Linked DNA regions of Bremerella sp. P1. The protein of the gene in region 1 interacts with the protein of each later gene in a pairwise test. Links are inferred from orthologs where the notes say so. Each region holds a gene or a part of one and is shown on either strand. Other genes may lie near its edges.

Region 1 (8,724 bases):
GAGTATGGCAATGCCTTGCGTCAAGAAACGGCCAGTAGCACGCGAACCGAGTTCTTCGGCACCGATGTGCTGGTGATTGAGGATCTGCACGAGTTGTTGCACTTCCCATCGATGCAGCAGGTTCTGTTGCATTTGCTCGACGAACTCGAACGGCGTGGTGCCACGGTTCTGGTTTCGTGCCGCGAAAATCCGATCGGCATGGAAGGGTTCTCGACCGAACTTCGCAGTCGCTTGTCGGCCGGCCTGTTGGTTCCCGTCGTGCTGCCAGAGCAGGGAACACGGGAAGTCCTGATCCAAGGGATCGCAACACGGCACAATCGCCAGATCACCAAGATGGCGGCCCAGAAACTGGCCGTGGCCTTTCCGCATGGCCTGCTTCAACTCAGCGGAATCGTGAACCGACTAATCGCCCAGACCAGGGCCAACCAAATCATCGATACGGCGGTCGTCGACTCGCTACTTCAAAGCGAACACAACACGGCCAGGGTCAGTCTCCGTAATATCGCCAGCATGACGGCCAAGTACTTCCGCGTGAAGGTTGCCGACATGAAGGGGAGTTCGCGGCGGCAAAGTATCGTTCAGGCTCGCAGCGTCGCCATGCTGCTCGCCCGGCAACTCACGGAAGAAAGCCTTAAAGTGGTCGGAAAACATTTCGGCGGCCGCGATCACACCACCGTCATGCATGCGGTGAGCAGCATGGAAGCCAAACTCAAAAAGGATGTCGCTTTGAGAGAAGCCGTACTAGAGCTGCGAGAGAGCATCTTGCAGCGTAGTGCCGCGTGAACCCTTGAAGCATGAATTTCGAAGCGGACCTCGCTGGTCTCCTTGAACCTTAAGGATGAAACAGTGAGGAGCTTTGAAGAAAGTAAACGGATTAACAAGGGTACCACTGGCACCCTGACTTTTCAGTCGAACACAGAAGAGGTAGTGGATAAGGTGTTGGTTTTGTGTGCAAGGATGTCGACAGCGTGTCGCTTATCAACCTCGCTTCAAACGACCAACACCGCTAGCGAACTTGTCGACGCTCAAGTGACAGGAAAACAACGGCCTAGCGCCAAGTTTTTCACACCCCACCTAGCTTCATTTGATTCGAAGCTAGCCGAGCAAAACGCACGTTAAACGTTACTTATCGACAGCTCGGAGCGCCGCCTTACTACTACTACTCTTTCGAAAAACTAATAAGAAGACATTTGTTGGATTAACGAGCTCCATGAAAATCACTTTCGATCGCGAGAAGTTTCAGACGGCATTCCAGACGGCGGCCATGGTGGCACCCAGCCGTAGTCCCAAGCCGATCCTGCAAAACGTCAAACTCGACGCCACCGAAAAGGCCACGATTCTGATGGCTACCGACATGGAGATCGGGGTTCGCATCGAGGTCGAAGGCATCGAAGTCGAGCAAGCCGGTAGCATCGTTCTACCCGTGGCTCGGTTTGGTTCTATCTTGAAGGAGGTTCGCGATGAGCGACTCAGCGTGCAGCGGGAAGAATCACGAACCGTCGTGCAAGCCCAGCACAGCAAGTTCACCCTGTCGAGCGAAGACCCCGACGAGTTTCCCACCGTGCAAACGTTCGCGGAGGGTAAGTACCATGAAGTATCGGCTCGGGTTCTCAAAGAACTGATTCGTCGTACCCTTTTCGCCACCGATACTGAAAGCGGTCGTTACGCTTTGGGTGGTGTTCTATTGGAACTGGGTGAAAACAGCATTACCGCGGTCGCTACCGACGGACGTCGACTGGCCAAGATGGAAGGTCCTGCGACGCAGATCGAAGATCACGGTAATTCCGACGCGATGACGATCATTCCATCGCGAGCGATGCAGCTGATCGAACGTAGCCTGACCGACCTGGACGCGACGGTGCAGATCGCATCCCGTACCAACGACGTACTCGTCAAAGTCGGCCCAGCCACGATTTATGCTCGCCTAGTGGAAGGTCGTTTCCCGAAATGGCGGGACGTGCTTCCTGAGAAGCGTGAAGCGGCCCACATTGAGATGTCGGTTGGCCCAGCGTTCGCCGCGCTTCGTCAGGCAGCCATTGTGACGTCCGACGAGAGCCGTGGGATCGACTTCACGTTCGGTCATGGCTCGATGATCCTTTCCAGCAATACGGCCGAGGTGGGCGATTCTCGCGTCGAGATTCCGATCCCTTACGACGGCGAGAATGTCGAGATCACGATGGACCATCGTTTCGTGGCTGACTTCTACAAGGTGCTGGGTAGCGAAAGCAATTTCACGCTCAACATCCAGAATGCCGAAAGTGCCGCCCTATTCAGTACAGACGACAACTACGACTACGTCGTCATGCCGTTGGCACGCGATCGGTAAGCCCGGTTGGGCGTCGGCTGGGTCGCGACCCAGTGCAATGCCATGGCGGAATGAAACACATAATCGGAACCACGAACAATGAGCCAGCGTCAGCCCGGCAAAGTGCAGTCGATCAAAGGAACCTTGGCCCAGTTGATGGTCCAGAAGGGCTACGCCCAGGTTCAGACGGCCGATGCCACGCAACAGGCTTGGGATGTCGCCGCCGGCGAGCGTCTGGCCGAGCATAGTGTGGCTGGCAACGTACAGCGTGGCACCTTGCTGGTCATGGTCGCCAACTCGACGATCAGCCAGATGATCAGTTTCCAGAAGCCCAAGATCCTCAAGTCACTGCAAGAACAGCTGCCGGATCACGGGATTACCGATTTGAAAATCAAAGTAGGGCGAATTGATTAGCGAACGCTGAAAACTTCCCCGACAAAGTGATTCAATAACCTCGTTCGATTCAGACGAGGCAAAGAGTTTAGAAGAAACGAAAAGCGAATATGACCGAACCGAACGAACCTCAAGATCAGCCGACTGGGGACATCGAAAACAAGGAAGCCGCCCAGCAGGCCGAACAGGCTAAGGCCAAATCGGAATATGGCGCGAGCGATCTCGAGCACCTTTCTGACTTGGAGCATGTCCGCGAACGGCCGAGTATGTACATCGGTGACCGTTCGATGCGTGGTTTCCATCACCTGGTGTACGAAGTGGTCGATAACTCGATCGACGAAGCGATGGCGGAGTTCGCTTCCAGCGTGATCGTGACGGTCCACAACGATAACTCCGTTACCGTTGAGGACGACGGCCGCGGTATTCCGGTCGACCGTCACCCACAGCTTTCCGAACAAGTCGGCCGCGACGTCTCGACCCTGGAAGGGGTAATGACCGTGCTGAAGTTCGGCGGCAAGTTCAGCAAAGGGGCGTACCAAACGTCTGGCGGTCTGCACGGCGTGGGTGTGACCGTGGTGAACTTCCTATCCGAGTGGTGCGAAGTGGAAGTCTACCGCGATGGCTTTGTCTGGCAGCAGGAATATGAACGAGGTGTTCCCCAAGGTCCAGTTCAAAAGGGTCAGCCGACCAAGAAGCGTGGTACCAAAACTACCTTCAAGCCTGACAGCCAGATCTTCAACGTTAGCAAGTTCAATCACGATACTCTCGCCAAGCGTCTGCAAGAACTCGCCTTCTTGAACAAAGGTGTGAAAATCATCTTCATTGATGATCGCACGCAAGAGAAAGACGAGTTTGTCTACGAGCAGGGGATCATCGAATACGTCGAGCACCTGAATCGTTCAACTAACGCGCTGCACCCTGACGTGATCTTCCTGAGCGGTGTCACCGAAGGCGTGGGCTATGAAATTGCCCTGCAGTACAGCGAAGAATACACCGAGAACCTTCATTCGTACGTGAATAACATCAACACGCACGAAGGAGGTACGCACGTCTCCGGCTTTAAGACGGCCCTGACGCGTACGCTGAATAACTACGCCAAGAAGGAAAGCATGATCAAGGACGTCGCGCTATCCGGCGATGACTTCCGCGAAGGTTTGACGGCGATCATCAGTACTCGCGTGCCTGAGCCGCAGTTTGAAGGCCAGACGAAGACCAAGCTGGGTAACAGCGAAGTCGAAAGCTACATCAACTCGGGCTTTGGCGAGTTCATGACCAAATACCTGGAAGAGAACCCCAAGGTTGCCAAGATCATCATTCGCAAAGCTCTGTTGGCCGGTCAGGCGCGCGAAGCGGCTCGCAAGGCTCGCGATCTGCTGCGAAACCGAAAGGATGCCCTCAGTGGTGGCGGACTGCCAGGTAAGCTGCGTGACTGCATCAGCAAAGAGATGGAGAAGTGCGAACTGTACCTGGTGGAAGGTGACTCGGCCGGTGGTTCGGCCGAAGGGGGACGACTGCGAGATTTCCAGGCCATCTTGCCGCTACGAGGTAAGATCATCAACACCTATAAGGCTCGCGAAGATAAGGTGCTGGCCAACGAAGAAGTCCGCAGTATGATCCAGGCGATCGGCGTGGGCATCGGCCAGGACCAGGATATCAACAAGCGTCGGTACAACAAAGTCGTGATCATGACCGATGCCGACGTCGACGGTTCGCACATTCGCACGCTGCTGTTGTCGTTCTTCTATCGCCAGATGAACGAACTGGTTGCTGGCGGTCATGTTTATGTCGCCCAGCCGCCACTGTTTCGCGTGGTGCACAAGAAGAACGTCTGGTACGTCCAGACCGAAGAAGAAATGAAAAACCAGTTGCTGGACAACGGTCTGGCTGACTGTGCTTTCGTCGATGATAACGGCGACGTGATCGACGGCGAAAAGATGGAAAAGTTGTGCCGTGCACTCGCTCCGCTGGAAGAAGCGATTGTCGCTTTGGAACGCCGCGGCATCGGCCTGAAGATTCACGCGGTGCGACAAGATCCGGTCAGCCAGAAGTTGCCGGTCTTCCACTTGGTGATGGGTCGCGAAGAGCATTGGTTCTCGACCAAGAAGGAACTCGATGCGTTCCTCAACGAACGAGGTCTCGACGCCGAGCCGGACACACAGATTCCTGACGAAGGAGAAGTGGTCGACGGCCAGGTCCTGGATTCCGAAGCCGAAACCAACGGTCAACCAAAGGAAGAAGAAGCCGAGGTCGAAGCACCTCACATCGCTGAACTGCACGAAGTGCGGACGATCAACATTAAGCTGGCTGAACTGGCGGAACTTGGCTTCGACATTCAAGCGTTGATTCCGCAGGAACGCACAGGCAGCACCGACTCGCGTTACAAGTTGCGACGCGGCGAAAGCGAAACCGGCTTGGAAGACCTCCGTGGTCTGCTGGCCGCGGTTCGATCGGCTGGTGAACGTGGCCTGCAGGTAACTCGCTTTAAAGGTCTGGGCGAAATGAACGCGGAAGAACTTCGCGAAACGACCCTCGACCCGCAAAACCGAACGTTGATGCAGGTCACTATGAGCGACGCTTCGGCGGCCGACGACATGTTCCGCATCTTGATGGGTGACAAGGTCGAACCTCGCCGCGAGTTCATCGAGAAGCATGCCCTGGAAGTGCGGAACTTGGACGTATAGTCTGAATGATTTGACACCGCCCAAAGGCAAAGAAATGATAAGAGAGCCGATCGATTCGGCTCTCTTTTTTTGTACCTCACTCCATTTGCGATTGTCGCTGAGGATTCCGATGGATGAAACGCGAAGAGTCTGGCTTCGACAATGGCACGATATTCTTGATGAAGCGTTCGGTCCTGATCCGAATTTTGATTTCGACGAGGCAGTGGAGTCGCCTGACGACGACTTCCGGATGCATTTCATGACTTGGGATCTGTCGGACGAGCAACTCATGCGTTGCTTCCAGATCTTGCCCGGCGGAGAAGCACTCGGTCGTCGAGCGATTGAGATGCGGTCGCTGCTTCGCGGCGAGCAGCGAAGCATATCGGAAGCGGAAGCCAAGGAAATGTTTCAAGAAGGGCTCAGTCGATATGCCACGTTCAGCGATGATGCCGACTTGAAGAAGCCATTCCAGGTCAAGCACGTCGCATCTGACGATTTGATCAACGCCACGATGCATGCCGATCGAGTTGGCATTGTCTTTGAAGATGTCGATCTAGATGGGGGCGATGAAGCGTTCCTAGTAACAGACTTCCTCACAGAAACGCTCTACCGGTTCGCATATTCCTACGAAGTGCTGGACTACATCACATGGCCCCTTGTTAGTTGTTGTAGACGACTAAAGTCCCTTCCGCTTTCAGCACACTTTCGCTATCGCAAGTTCAGGAAGACCCGCCATGTATCGGCTTCTTTTTGTGATACTATGTTTTGCGAGTATTCCAGGTATGAGCTTCTCGGCAGAACCACGCGCGCCTCTAAAAATCCTGTTCGATACCGACATGGAAAGCGACTGCGACGATGCGGCTGCCCTGGCGATGCTCCACGCGCTGGCCGATCGCGGAGAGATCGAACTTCTGGGTACGATGGTTTCGGCCAAGTACCCTTGGTCTGCTCCGTGTACCGATGCCATCAATACCTATTACGGTCGACCGGATCTGCCGATTGGTGTGCCCAAAGGAAAGGCCGGCATTCAGCAGAAATCGAAATACGCTGAGCAGATCGCCAAGAAGTTCCCGCATGATTGCCCCACGTATGAAGATGCCCCGGACGCGACCAAGCTGTATCGCAAGATTCTGTCCGCTCAAGCTGATGGTAGTGTGACGATTCTGACGGTGGGAGACCTGACCAACCTGCGCTATTTGATTGAGTCTACAGGTGATGACATCAGTACATTAACCGGGCAGCAGCTTGTGAAACAGAAGGTGGCTCATTGTGTGTGCATGGGAAGCCGTTATCCAGCCGATTTGGATCCCGGTAAGTGGGGCAACTTCAAACCGGATGCTGATTCAACGGTGATTGCTATAGAGAAGTGGCCAACCAAGATCACCTTCACCGGCGGCGGTCAATTTGCCAGTCTGATTTCTACTGGAAAGCGTCTGACGGAATTGCCCGAAGACAATCCGGTTCGCCGAGTTTATGAACTCTATTTCGGCGGGAAGGTGAACGATCGACATAGTGCCGATCAAATTGCCGTGATGGTCGCCGCACGCGGGACAGGCCATCCTTGGAAGCTAGTCACCCAGGGACACAACCACATTTTCCCCAACGGCACCCACGAGTGGCGCGAGCAAATTGATAATCCTCGTCACGAGTACGTCTCCGCTTTGGCGGATGGTGTGGACCCGGCGGATGTGATTGACTCGTTCAACGAGCTGATGCTGCATCAAGCAAAGTAGACCTCAGCCTCGGTCAGTTATCCCTACCTTGGTTGATGATCCGTTGGATTTCCGCAGGTTCGGCCGGTTTGACCAGGTGATGATCGAAGCCAGCCTCTTTGGTACGGTCACGGTCTTCCTGTTGCCCCCAGCCGGTGAGTGCAATCAGCAGGATGTCCTTTCCCCATTCTTGTTGGCGAATGTACCGAGCGGCTTCATAGCCGTTCATTTTGGGCATGCCAAGATCCATGAGAATGATTTCGGGTTGGAACTGCTGAGCGACTTCAATCGCTTGCTGTCCATCTTCGGCCATCTCGACCGTGTTGCCGAGCATCTTGACTACTTTGCTGAGCATTTCGGCAGCGGCCTTATTGTCGTCGACAACAAGAACGCGGTGCTTACCTTGCTTCAGCGAGAAACCCTCGGTCGGCAGATCCTTGTTCTGAGACGGTTGATCTTCCTCTCGCACCGGCAAGGTAACTGTGAACTCACTTCCTTTGCCTTGCCCCTGGCTGGTTACCGAGACCGTTCCTCCGTGCATCTCGACCAGCGATTTAACGAGGGTCAGGCCGATGCCTAGGCCTGCGAAACGACGTTCCATGGAACGATCGACTTGGGTAAACATCGTAAAGATGCTATCGATCATGTCGGCTGGTATCCCAATTCCGGTGTCTTGCACATGGATGGCAACGTGATTGGGGTCTGGCTGATCAACCGAAAGCTTAATCTTTCCACCGTCAGGCGTATATTTGGCGGCATTGTTCAAAAGGTTCGAGACGACCTGGGCCAACCGATTCGGGTCGGCATGGATTGTGATGTCGTTGTTGTTGACCACCTCGAGCGAGTGTTCCGAGTCTTCAATCAGTGGCTGAGAAGTTTCGACCGCACTTTTGATGACATCAGATATCTTGACGTCTGCTTTGCGAAGAGTCAGCTTGCCACGCGTCACTCGAGAAACGTCCAACAGATCATCAACTAGCGAGATCAACTGCTTGGTTTGGCGTTCCATCGTCTCGCGAGTTTCGTCCAGCAGTTCGGGGTCATCGCCCGCCATTTTCATCAGCTCTAAGCCCATTCGGATCGGAGCGAGTGGATTACGAAGTTCGTGTGCCAAGGTTGCTAGAAACTCATCCTTTTTACGATCGGCGTCAGAAAGCTGAGCGGCGACGGTTCGTAACTCTTCCTGGATCTGCTGCTGCTCGCTGATATCGGTGTTTGTTCCAAACCAACGCACGATTTCCCCTTCGTCATTCTTCAACGGCAGGGCACGCGTCAGGAAGGGACGCACGATTCCATCGGCACCTCGGATAGGGGCCACAATATCGAGTCGCTCCCCAGTCTCGATGCTCTTTTCCCAAGCCGCTTGTACCTGAGGCAAATCATCCGGATCGATACATTGCTTCCAATTCAAGCCAAGGCAATCTTCCTGGGTCAGACCTGTGTACTCGTACCAGCGATGATTGAACCAATCGACGTAGCCATCGGCGCGGGTCATCCAGGCCATCTGGGGAATGGCGTCGGCAAGTTGGAAGAACTCAGCCTGACTCTGCTTGAGGGCTTGTTCGGTTTCCTTGAGTCGCGATTGGTCGAGCACAAAGCAGATGTACTGCCCGGGGCGATCTTCGACTGGGGTGTAGCCCAGCGTAATCGGTAC
Region 2 (8,794 bases), 230 kb from region 1 along the record:
AAATAACTCGACCGCAGCCACCATAGAATCAACCCCCGATGATTCGATGTGGCCACGGTCGATGCCTTCCATCTGCCTGTGTATCTCCCCCATGACACAGGCAAATTCGCGATCGATCGGAAACTACGCTTGATCGTACCGACCGATCCTCCCCTCGTTGAATCGTCTCGCGGCCGCGAGTAAGTGACCCGTTTCCCCCGTCGAGCCAAAAAGGTTATCTGGGTATCCGGGCTCAGGTTGCTTCGAATCAGCGAAAATTCTGGAAAGAAGTTCTGCGGACCATTAAAACTAGTACGAACTCATCCTCATCTCTTCCCAGGAACATTGCTTATTACGGCGGTTTCCTCCCGCAATGAAATTCGAATGAGCGAGACCGACCAGGACATAGCACAACAGCCCCCGAAACGAGCCCAGTTCCCGCTTTGGTTTCTGCTGTTCGTCATTCCCACGATTGCCGGCCTGGGGCTTGCCATCTACACCAATTGGCACCGGCAATCCCAGATGCGTTCTGATCTGATCGCCCATCAGGAAGTTTTGCATGAAAGGATGGTCACGCTGGAATCGGAGATCGCGTTGGTTCAGTACGTCGATCATCAAATCCAAGAGCGAGCCGACCGCTGGAAGACGGCCGACGCGGTGGTCGACTACCTCAAGGGTTATCATCAAAGGGATGGGCGTTCCGGATTCCAGGCCATCTCGGTGTGGCATGAGTTGCGTTGTTTCTTCGTGCAAGCCGATGAGCAGGAATTACATCGCCTGCTGAAGCTGATGAAGGAAGAGTTCCCAGACTGTGAAGTCCAAGATCAATTTACGATGTTGGACCTGGTTGTCAGCATTCCGGAGTTTGCTCCAGCTCATGCCGCGGCGTTGGCAGGGGATGCACATCAAATCGCGGATCTGGTACCGCCTGACGGGCATCCGCGTCTGATCGAACAAGCGACACGACTTCGCGAGGTATTCCCTCGCAACGTTTCCTCTGCTGAACCGAAGGAGACGTCATGAGTGATTCTTCTTCCAGCAAAGTCAACTTGTGGTTGGGCGGTATTTCGATCGTCATCATCGTGGCGATGGCAGGCGTCCTGTTTGGGCAGGTCCGTTTCATCGCTCAGCAAAATCACGAGCTGATGATGCAGAATCAGCATCTTGAAATTCAATTCGATGCTTTGAAGACGACTCTCGACGCCGAGGCGAACAAGATTGTTGCCAAGCTCGACTCGGGATTGCCGTTAGTATCCGGGGCAGATAATCGTCAGCTGAATATCCACGACGATCTCAAGGGCCCCATCGTCGGTTCCCACATACGACAACTCCAGGACGATCGTTTCTATGTTCGGTTGAACGGACTTGCCGGACTGGCGGTAGCGGTACCCGATAGCAACAATCGAGACATCTTCGCTCCCATGATCGTTCCAGCAGTGATCCCGACGTTGGAAGATAAGCGACTCCGCTTCTGGGCCATGTCTGTGCTCAATCAATACCGGGGCCAAGCAGCGGCGGCAGCGCCCAAGGTTTTAGAAACGAGTGACGCCCGGCGTTGGATCAATGTTTCCTCGTCGATCGAAGACGCACGAGCGATGGACCCTCAGTGCGACTATGTGCCAGTCTTGATCCGGTATGTAGAACAAAGTGAAGACGACTGGAGAACAACGCTGGTCAATCTGCAGCACAGCTTCACAGACGAGGAAGTTCTACAGGCCTACGAAGGGGCACTGGAGCAAGCGTCGGATGACGAGCTAAAGCGTCGCTATGCTGGTGTTATGCGCTACCTGAAGGATAAGCCGCCTGCTGGTTCCACTCCTCTGCCAGCCCGTACGGTCGAATCATATATCGAAGAAGGCGAACGATAGGCTTGTCGCTGACGAATTGATCCTTTTCGAGAGGTCATTTCGCGTCGCTTTCCTGCCCGTCCGTGCGATGCCAAATCGGCCCAAAATAGTCGCTCCGTAAGCCCCTATCCCACAACCACTTACCGCTTCTGCTAAATAGGGCTCCCCTAGTAGTTCCGCGCCCTCATATTTGGTACATTACGGTGTGCATTTTGGAAGGCTCTTCTCGGCTGGGGAAACGTGGTTTTTCTCGGTGTTTTTGCCCCTTTTCAGCACGCTTGCAACCTCGCAGATTGACGGTCGCGCCGGGTCCTTTTTCCCGCCGCGCAGGATAACCTCCGAAAGGACGCTCACTTGGCAACGGACGGTAACAACCCCAACGGTAATGGTAGTGATGGCGGGTCGCCGGAAGACCCAACAAAACTGTTCACAATGTCGATCGAGGACGAGCTCAAGGAGAGCTACCTCACCTACGCGATGAGCGTGATCGTCAGCCGCGCCTTGCCCGATGTTCGCGACGGGCTGAAGCCTTCGCAGCGGCGCATTCTGGTGGCGATGAACGACCTGAACCTCACTCCGGGGGCACAGCGGGTCAAATGCGCCAAGATCAGTGGTGATACCTCTGGTAACTACCACCCGCACGGTGAATCGGTCATCTACCCGACTCTCGTCCGTATGGCCCAAGACTGGAACATGCGTTACGTGCTGGTCGACAAGCAAGGTAACTTCGGTTCGATCGCCGGTTTGCCTCCGGCGGCCATGCGATATACCGAAGCTCGCATGTCCGGCTTTGCCCAGCTTCTGCTGGAAGACCTGAAGCTCGACACGGTCGACTATGTGCCGACCTACGACGAAGCCCGTACCGAACCAACCGTCCTTCCGAGCAAGTTCCCGAACCTGCTGGTCAACGGGGCCAATGGTATCGCGGTCGGTATGGCGACTTCCATTCCGCCCAATAACCTCCGCGAGATTTGCCAGGCCGTCATTCAACTGATCGACGATCCGGGGACTTCGTTGGACGAGATCCTCAATATCGTCCAGGGGCCTGACTTCCCGACCGGCGGTATCATCTGTGGTCGGGCAGCGATTCGCCAAGGTTACAAGACCGGCCGTAGCACGATCGTTGTTCGTTCGCACACGACGATCGAACATGCCAAGAGCGGCGCGAAGATCATCATTCACGACATCCCTTACCAGCAGACTCGCGACCGCGTCGAAGAGAAGATCGCCTCGCTGGTCAACGAAGGTCGCATCCAGGGGATTCGCTCGGTCAGCAACCTTTCCGACCTGCAAGAGCCGGTGCGGATCGTCATCGAGCTGAAGCGAGACGCCGACCCCGATATCGTTCTGAACCAGCTGTACCAGTTCTCACCGATTCAGGACTCGTTCTCGATCATCCTGTTGGCATTGGTCGATGGCAAGCCGCGAACGATGTCGATCAAGGAAATGCTGGAGGAGTTCATCCGCCACCGCGTGACGGTCATTCGCCGCCGCACGCAGTTCCTGTTGGCCAAGGCACGTCAGCGCAAGCACACCATCGAAGGTTTGCTGTTGGCACTGGCCGATATCGACGAGATCATCCGCATCATTCGTTCGTCCAGCACCCAGGCCGAAGCGAAGCAGCGCCTGATGGGGGTCGAATGTCCCGCCTCGATGATGGCCCGAGCTCTTGGTGAGCAAGGGTTTGCTCAGTTCCAGATGGAACGGGGCGAATCGGATGTCTACTTCCTGACTTCGGTTCAGACCGACGCGATCCTGCGAATGACGCTCGGTCAGTTGGTGAACCTGGAACAGGAAAAGCTGGCTGGCGAGCACGCCAAGCTGTTGGAAGAGATCACCGAGTACCTGCGTATCTTGTCGGACGAAGCCAATATCCTGGCCATCATCCGCGAGCAGATGGAAGAGATCGATCGCCGCTTTGGTGACGATCGTCGTACCGAGATCTCGCACGAAGAGATCGGCAACATTGATCTGGAAGACCTCATCGAAGAAGAAACGATGGTGGTCTCGATCAGCACCAAGGGTTACATCAAACGAACCCCGGCCAGCATCTATAAAGCCCAGCGCCGCGGTGGTAAGGGAATTAAGGGTGCCAAGAGCGAAGAGGAAGATCCGATTCGCCACCTGTTCGTCGCTTCGACCCACGCTTACGTCCTCTTCTTCACGACGAAGGGTAAGGTGTTGTGGCAAAAGGTGTACGACCTGCCGAACCTCAGCCGCGAAAGCCGCGGCCGCGCCGTGGTCAACCTGCTTCAGCTGGAAGAAGGTGAGCACATCGCCGACTGCCGAGCTGTGCGTGACTTCGACATGCCTGACCACTGCCTGGTGATGGCTACCCGCAAGGGCCTGGTGAAGAAGACCTTGCTCGAAGCGTACAGCCGTCCGAAGAAGAACGGTATTATCGCGATCAAGCTGAAAGAAGATGACGAATTGATCGACGTCGCGATCACCAAGCCAGGCGACGAACTGGTCCTTTCAACCGAAAAGGGGATGGCCATCCGTTTCCGCGAGAGCGATGCCCGAGCCATGGGCCGTAACTCAAGCGGTGTGAAGGGGATCAACCTCACCAAGGGAGATAGCCTGGTGGGAATGGTTGTGGCCGATCCAGACGCTCAGCTGCTGACCGTGTGCGAAAATGGCTACGGCAAGCGGACCAACTTCGGCCCAGGCCTGACGGTCGAAGACGAAGGCGGCGACAACGATTCGGATGACAACGATTCCAATGACAGCGGATCGGAAGAAGAATCGACTTCGGGTAGCGCTCGGTACCGCACGCAAAAGCGTGGTGGTAAGGGTCTGCGAGACATCAAGACGACCGAACGTAACGGCAAGGTCGTTGCCGTCGCTCGTGTCGATGATTCCGACGAAGTCCTGATGATGACTGCCCGCGGTAAGATCCAGCGTATTTCCGCCGCCGAGATCAGTATGGTCGGCCGCAATACGCAGGGCGTTCGCATCATGTCGATGGACGAAGGAGACAGCCTGGCCGCCGTTGTTCGTGTTCCGAAGGAAGACACCGACGACGAAGTGGATGCAACCGAAGCACCCGCATCGCCAGCCCCTGAGGCCGCACCAGAAGCAACCGACCAACCCACTGCAGAAGACTCGACTAGCGAAGATTCTGATTCCGAAGCGAGTGGCGAGGAGTAATCCACCATGCGAGTGGCACTGATCACCGGGATCACCGGGCAGGATGGCGCGTACCTGGCCAAGTTTCTCCTGGCCAAGGGCTACGAAGTCCATGGGATGGTGCGACGTGGCAGCACACTTCCTTTTGAGCGAATTGCGGATCTGACCGAAAAGATCACGCTGCATCAAGGGGATTTGCTCGACCAGATGGCTCTCAATCGGCTGATCGAAAAAGTTCAGCCGTCGGAGGTCTATAACCTGGCCGCGCAAAGTTTCGTGCCGACCAGCTTCGACCAACCAATCCTGACAGGCGAGGTCACCGCGCTTGGCGTCACGCGTATCTTGGAAGCGATTCGTACGGTCGACACAAACATCCGTTTCTATCAGGCCTCGAGCAGTGAGATGTTCGGGAAGGTCTACGAAGAGCCGCAGCGGGAAACGACCCCGTTCTGGCCGCGTAGCCCTTACGGTGTGTCGAAGATGTACGGCCACTGGATGACGGTCAACTATCGCGAGAGCTACAACCTGTTTGCCGCCAGTGGGATCTTGTTCAATCACGAATCCCCCCTTCGCGGAACGGAATTCGTGACCCGCAAGATCTCTTACGCGGTCGCGAAGATTGCAAATAGCCTGCAAAGCGAACTCCGCTTGGGCAACCTCGATGCCGAGCGCGACTGGGGTTTCGCTGGCGACTACGTCGAAGCGATGTGGTTGATGCTGCAAGCCGATACGCCCGATGATTATGTCGTGGCGACTGGACAGAAGCATACCGTCCGCGAGTTCTGCCGGTTGGCATTCGAGCGAGTCAATCTCGACTGGGAGAAGTACGTCGTCGTTGACGAGCGCTTCTATCGACCGGCCGACGTCAACACGCTGTGCGGCGACTCGAGCAAGGCCCGCAAGGAGTTGGGCTGGCAGCCGAAAGTCTCGTTCGAGCAGTTGGTGCACATGATGGTCGACGAAGACATGAAACGCGTCAAAGCGGAAATCAAACTCGCTGAGGAGCAGGCGTGAAGTCTCTGATTACCGGCATCAATGGATTCGTCGGTCAGCATCTCGCGTCGTACTTGCGTTCACGCGGGGACGAAGTTCGCGGGACCTATGTCGGAAGTCAGCCTTCGTCCGAGTCGGATCTGAAGTGGGAGATCTCGCAGCCGGCCACCCCTTCGTTGATCGATACGCTGAAAGACTTTTCGCCCGACGTGATCTACCACCTCGCGGCGATCAGTCACCCTGGCAGCTGTGGCGATGACCTTCCCACCGAAACCTGCAAGGCAGTCAATATCCTGGGAACACGTCACGTAGCCGACCTGGCGTTGGCACTACCATCGGAACCAAAGGTTATCTTCACCAGCAGCAGCAAGGTGTATGGCGCCCGCACCGCCGAGCAGCCGTGGGCCCGGGAAGACGATCCGCTACAGCCCAAAGGGGGCTATGCCCATAGCAAGTGGGCAGCCGAAAACATGCTGCGAGATCGTATCGAGCAGGGGCTGAAGGTCGTCATCGCTCGGGCGTTCAATCATACTGGCCCGGGTCAAAGTCCAATCTACCTGGTGCCGGAGTGGTGCCAGAAGGTGAAGGAGGCCGATGGTCCACAAGTGGTGCGATCGTTGACAACGTCCCTCGACTTAAGCGATGTTCGCGACGTGGTTCGCATCTACCGGCTTCTTGCTGAGAAGGGAGCCTTGGGTGAAACCTATAACGTCGGCAGCGGTCAGGCAATCACGACGGCCGACATCTGGAACACGCTATGCGAGATCCGCGGCGAGCAGGTCGAAGTCACCGCCGAGAAGCCAGACCCTTCGCAGCAGCCGATTGCCGATGTTACGAAGCTATACCAAGCGATTGGTGAGATCGAACGAATCTCGTTACGGCAAACTTTAGAAGACGTCTACCAAGGCACCACTGAGTAGCTGGCGTTAAAGCGACTGAGCTGCCAAGGCCACACCACGCATCACCAGGTGATCGACCGTTTCGATGTCGAGGTCCATCCATGGTGCCAGGTAATTCACATCGCCACCGCTGAAGAAGATTTGCGGACGCTTATCGGAATTGAGTTGATCGGAAACGCGGCGGATCGTTTCTCGCACGGCTCCGACCGAGCCCCAGAAGAGGCCGCTTTGCATGGCCTCACTTGTGTTGGTACCGATCGCCGCAGGCCTATTTTCCAGATTGATCGTGATCTGCGGTAGTGCGTCCGTCCGAGCGGCAAGCGCCTTGGCACTGGTCTGCATGCCAGGCAGGATGGCACCACCGACGAACTCTCCTGCGTCTGATACCACATCGATGGTGATGGCGGTCCCGGCATCGACCACGATCGCCGGTCGATCTTTTTGTCGCATATGGTTTGCGGCAACGGCTGCGGCCAGTCGGTCGAGGCCAATCTTCTCCGGGGAGGGAATCGCAATCTCAATCGGCAGCTTCTGATGATTGAACGCGACAAACGAGCTGACGCGCGGTTCCATCTTCGAGAACGCTTCCAGCGAAGCGAGTGCCGAGCGATGCACGCTTACGGTGTACCAGGGAAGGGTAGCATCGGTTAGCCAGTTTCGCAGACCTTGAATGTCGGACGAATAAGTCGAATACGAAAAGGTCGACACCGGCGGCGTCACTTCGTCCGCACGGAAGTTCTCGAAGCGAGCAAAGTGTACCCGCGTGTTGCCAATGTCGACGGCGATGAGCGACTCAACCGGCACTAGGCATCCTCCGTTTCGTTCTTGGCGGCCTCCAATTGCTGGGCGACCTGGCGGATCATTTCGTTGAGGCCTTGTCCGGTGACAGCCGAAATCAGAAAGACATCGCGGCCAAGCTCTTCCTGTAGCTTCGTGCGAAACTCTTCCGCGCCTGGGAGTTCGGCCTTGGTTACGCAGGTTACTTCTGGGCGGGCAGCAAGCTTGGGATTGTAGGCTTCCAGTTCCTTGCGAATGGATTGGTAGTTCTCCATCGGGTCGGTTCCGTCGATGGGGGCCGGCTCGACAAGATGAACCAACAGACCGGCACGTTCGACGTGACGAAGGAACTCGTGTCCCAGGCCAACGCCATCTGCGGCACCCTCGATCAGCCCGGGAATGTCTGCCAGGATGAAGCTGGTGTCCATGTCGATCTGCACCTGACCAAGGTTAGGGAACTTGGTGGTGAAGGGGTAGTCGGCGATCTCGGGCCGGGCACGGGAAAGCCGTGAAAGAAGCGTGCTCTTGCCGGCGTTGGGTTTTCCGATAAGGCCCACGTCTGCGATCGACTTCAGTTCGAGCGTCAGCAGGCGTTTCTCGCCGGGATCGCCGGGCTGGCATTCACGCGGGGCCCGGTTGGTGCTTGATTTGAAGCTGAGGTTACCGCGGCCACCTTTACCACCACGCGCTGCGACGAGTTGATCTCCGTCCTTGGCGAGATCTTTTAGAACGAAGTCTTCCTTCGCATCGATCACCACAGTCCCAGGCGGAACCTTGATGACCATGTCTTCGCCTTTTCGGCCGGTTCGGTTGGCGCCACTGCCGTGGCCACCTCGTTTGCCGCGCCAATGGTGTTGATGGGCGAGTTGCACCAAGCTGTTCACACCTTCTTCGGCAATGATGATGATGCTACCGCCGTCGCCACCGTCACCGCCGTCGGGACCGCCCTTGGGGATATATCGCTCGCGGCGGAAGCTGGAACAACCATTGCCCCCAGCCCCGGCTTCGACTTCGATTTGTACCCGATCGACAAACATAGATGGATCTTGGTGCCTGGCGTTGCGCGAATAAAAATAGGGATGGCCGACTGACCATCCCTACTGTGTTTTCTCTTGTGCGAATCGTTCGCCTAAGCTTCCCAGCGGGGAAGGGCGAGTCGCCTAGTTGGCT

What was found.
Region 2: the proteins of PSR63_RS11030 (region 1) and gyrA interact in binary tests that used the Escherichia coli proteins (3 or more experiments, as listed by UniProt). The link is inferred for Bremerella sp. P1 from one-to-one orthologs.

Annotation. Positions count from the first base shown.
Region 1 is NZ_CP118164.1:2,665,270-2,673,993, reverse strand. The notes cover bases 2,416-5,593. They hold PSR63_RS11030 (DNA gyrase subunit B), read left to right. Parts: upstream 2,416-2,808; coding sequence 2,809-5,379; downstream 5,380-5,593. Other genes in these bases: PSR63_RS11025 (hypothetical protein), read right to left, coding at 5,456-5,593; PSR63_RS11035 (DUF721 domain-containing protein), read left to right, coding at 2,416-2,719. Also shown: PSR63_RS11045 (DnaA/Hda family protein), read left to right, coding at 1-783; dnaN (DNA polymerase III subunit beta), read left to right, coding at 1,211-2,326; more of PSR63_RS11035, read left to right, coding at 2,405-2,415; more of PSR63_RS11025, read right to left, coding at 5,594-5,770; PSR63_RS11020 (nucleoside hydrolase), read left to right, coding at 6,141-7,091; PSR63_RS11015 (hybrid sensor histidine kinase/response regulator), read right to left, coding at 7,105-8,724. UniProt on the Escherichia coli protein: DNA gyrase negatively supercoils closed circular double-stranded DNA in an ATP-dependent manner to maintain chromosomes in an underwound state.
Region 2 is NZ_CP118164.1:2,433,771-2,442,564, reverse strand. What follows is about bases 1,929-5,176. They hold gyrA (DNA gyrase subunit A), read left to right. Parts: upstream 1,929-2,258; coding sequence 2,259-4,976; downstream 4,977-5,176. Other genes in these bases: gmd (GDP-mannose 4,6-dehydratase), read left to right, coding at 4,983-5,176. Also shown: PSR63_RS10040 (hypothetical protein), read left to right, coding at 364-1,002; PSR63_RS10035 (hypothetical protein), read left to right, coding at 999-1,847; more of gmd, read left to right, coding at 5,177-5,969; PSR63_RS10020 (NAD-dependent epimerase/dehydratase family protein), read left to right, coding at 5,966-6,868; PSR63_RS10015 (type III pantothenate kinase), read right to left, coding at 6,875-7,651; rpmA (50S ribosomal protein L27), read right to left, coding at 8,785-8,794. UniProt on the Escherichia coli protein: A type II topoisomerase that negatively supercoils closed circular double-stranded (ds) DNA in an ATP-dependent manner to maintain chromosomes in an underwound state.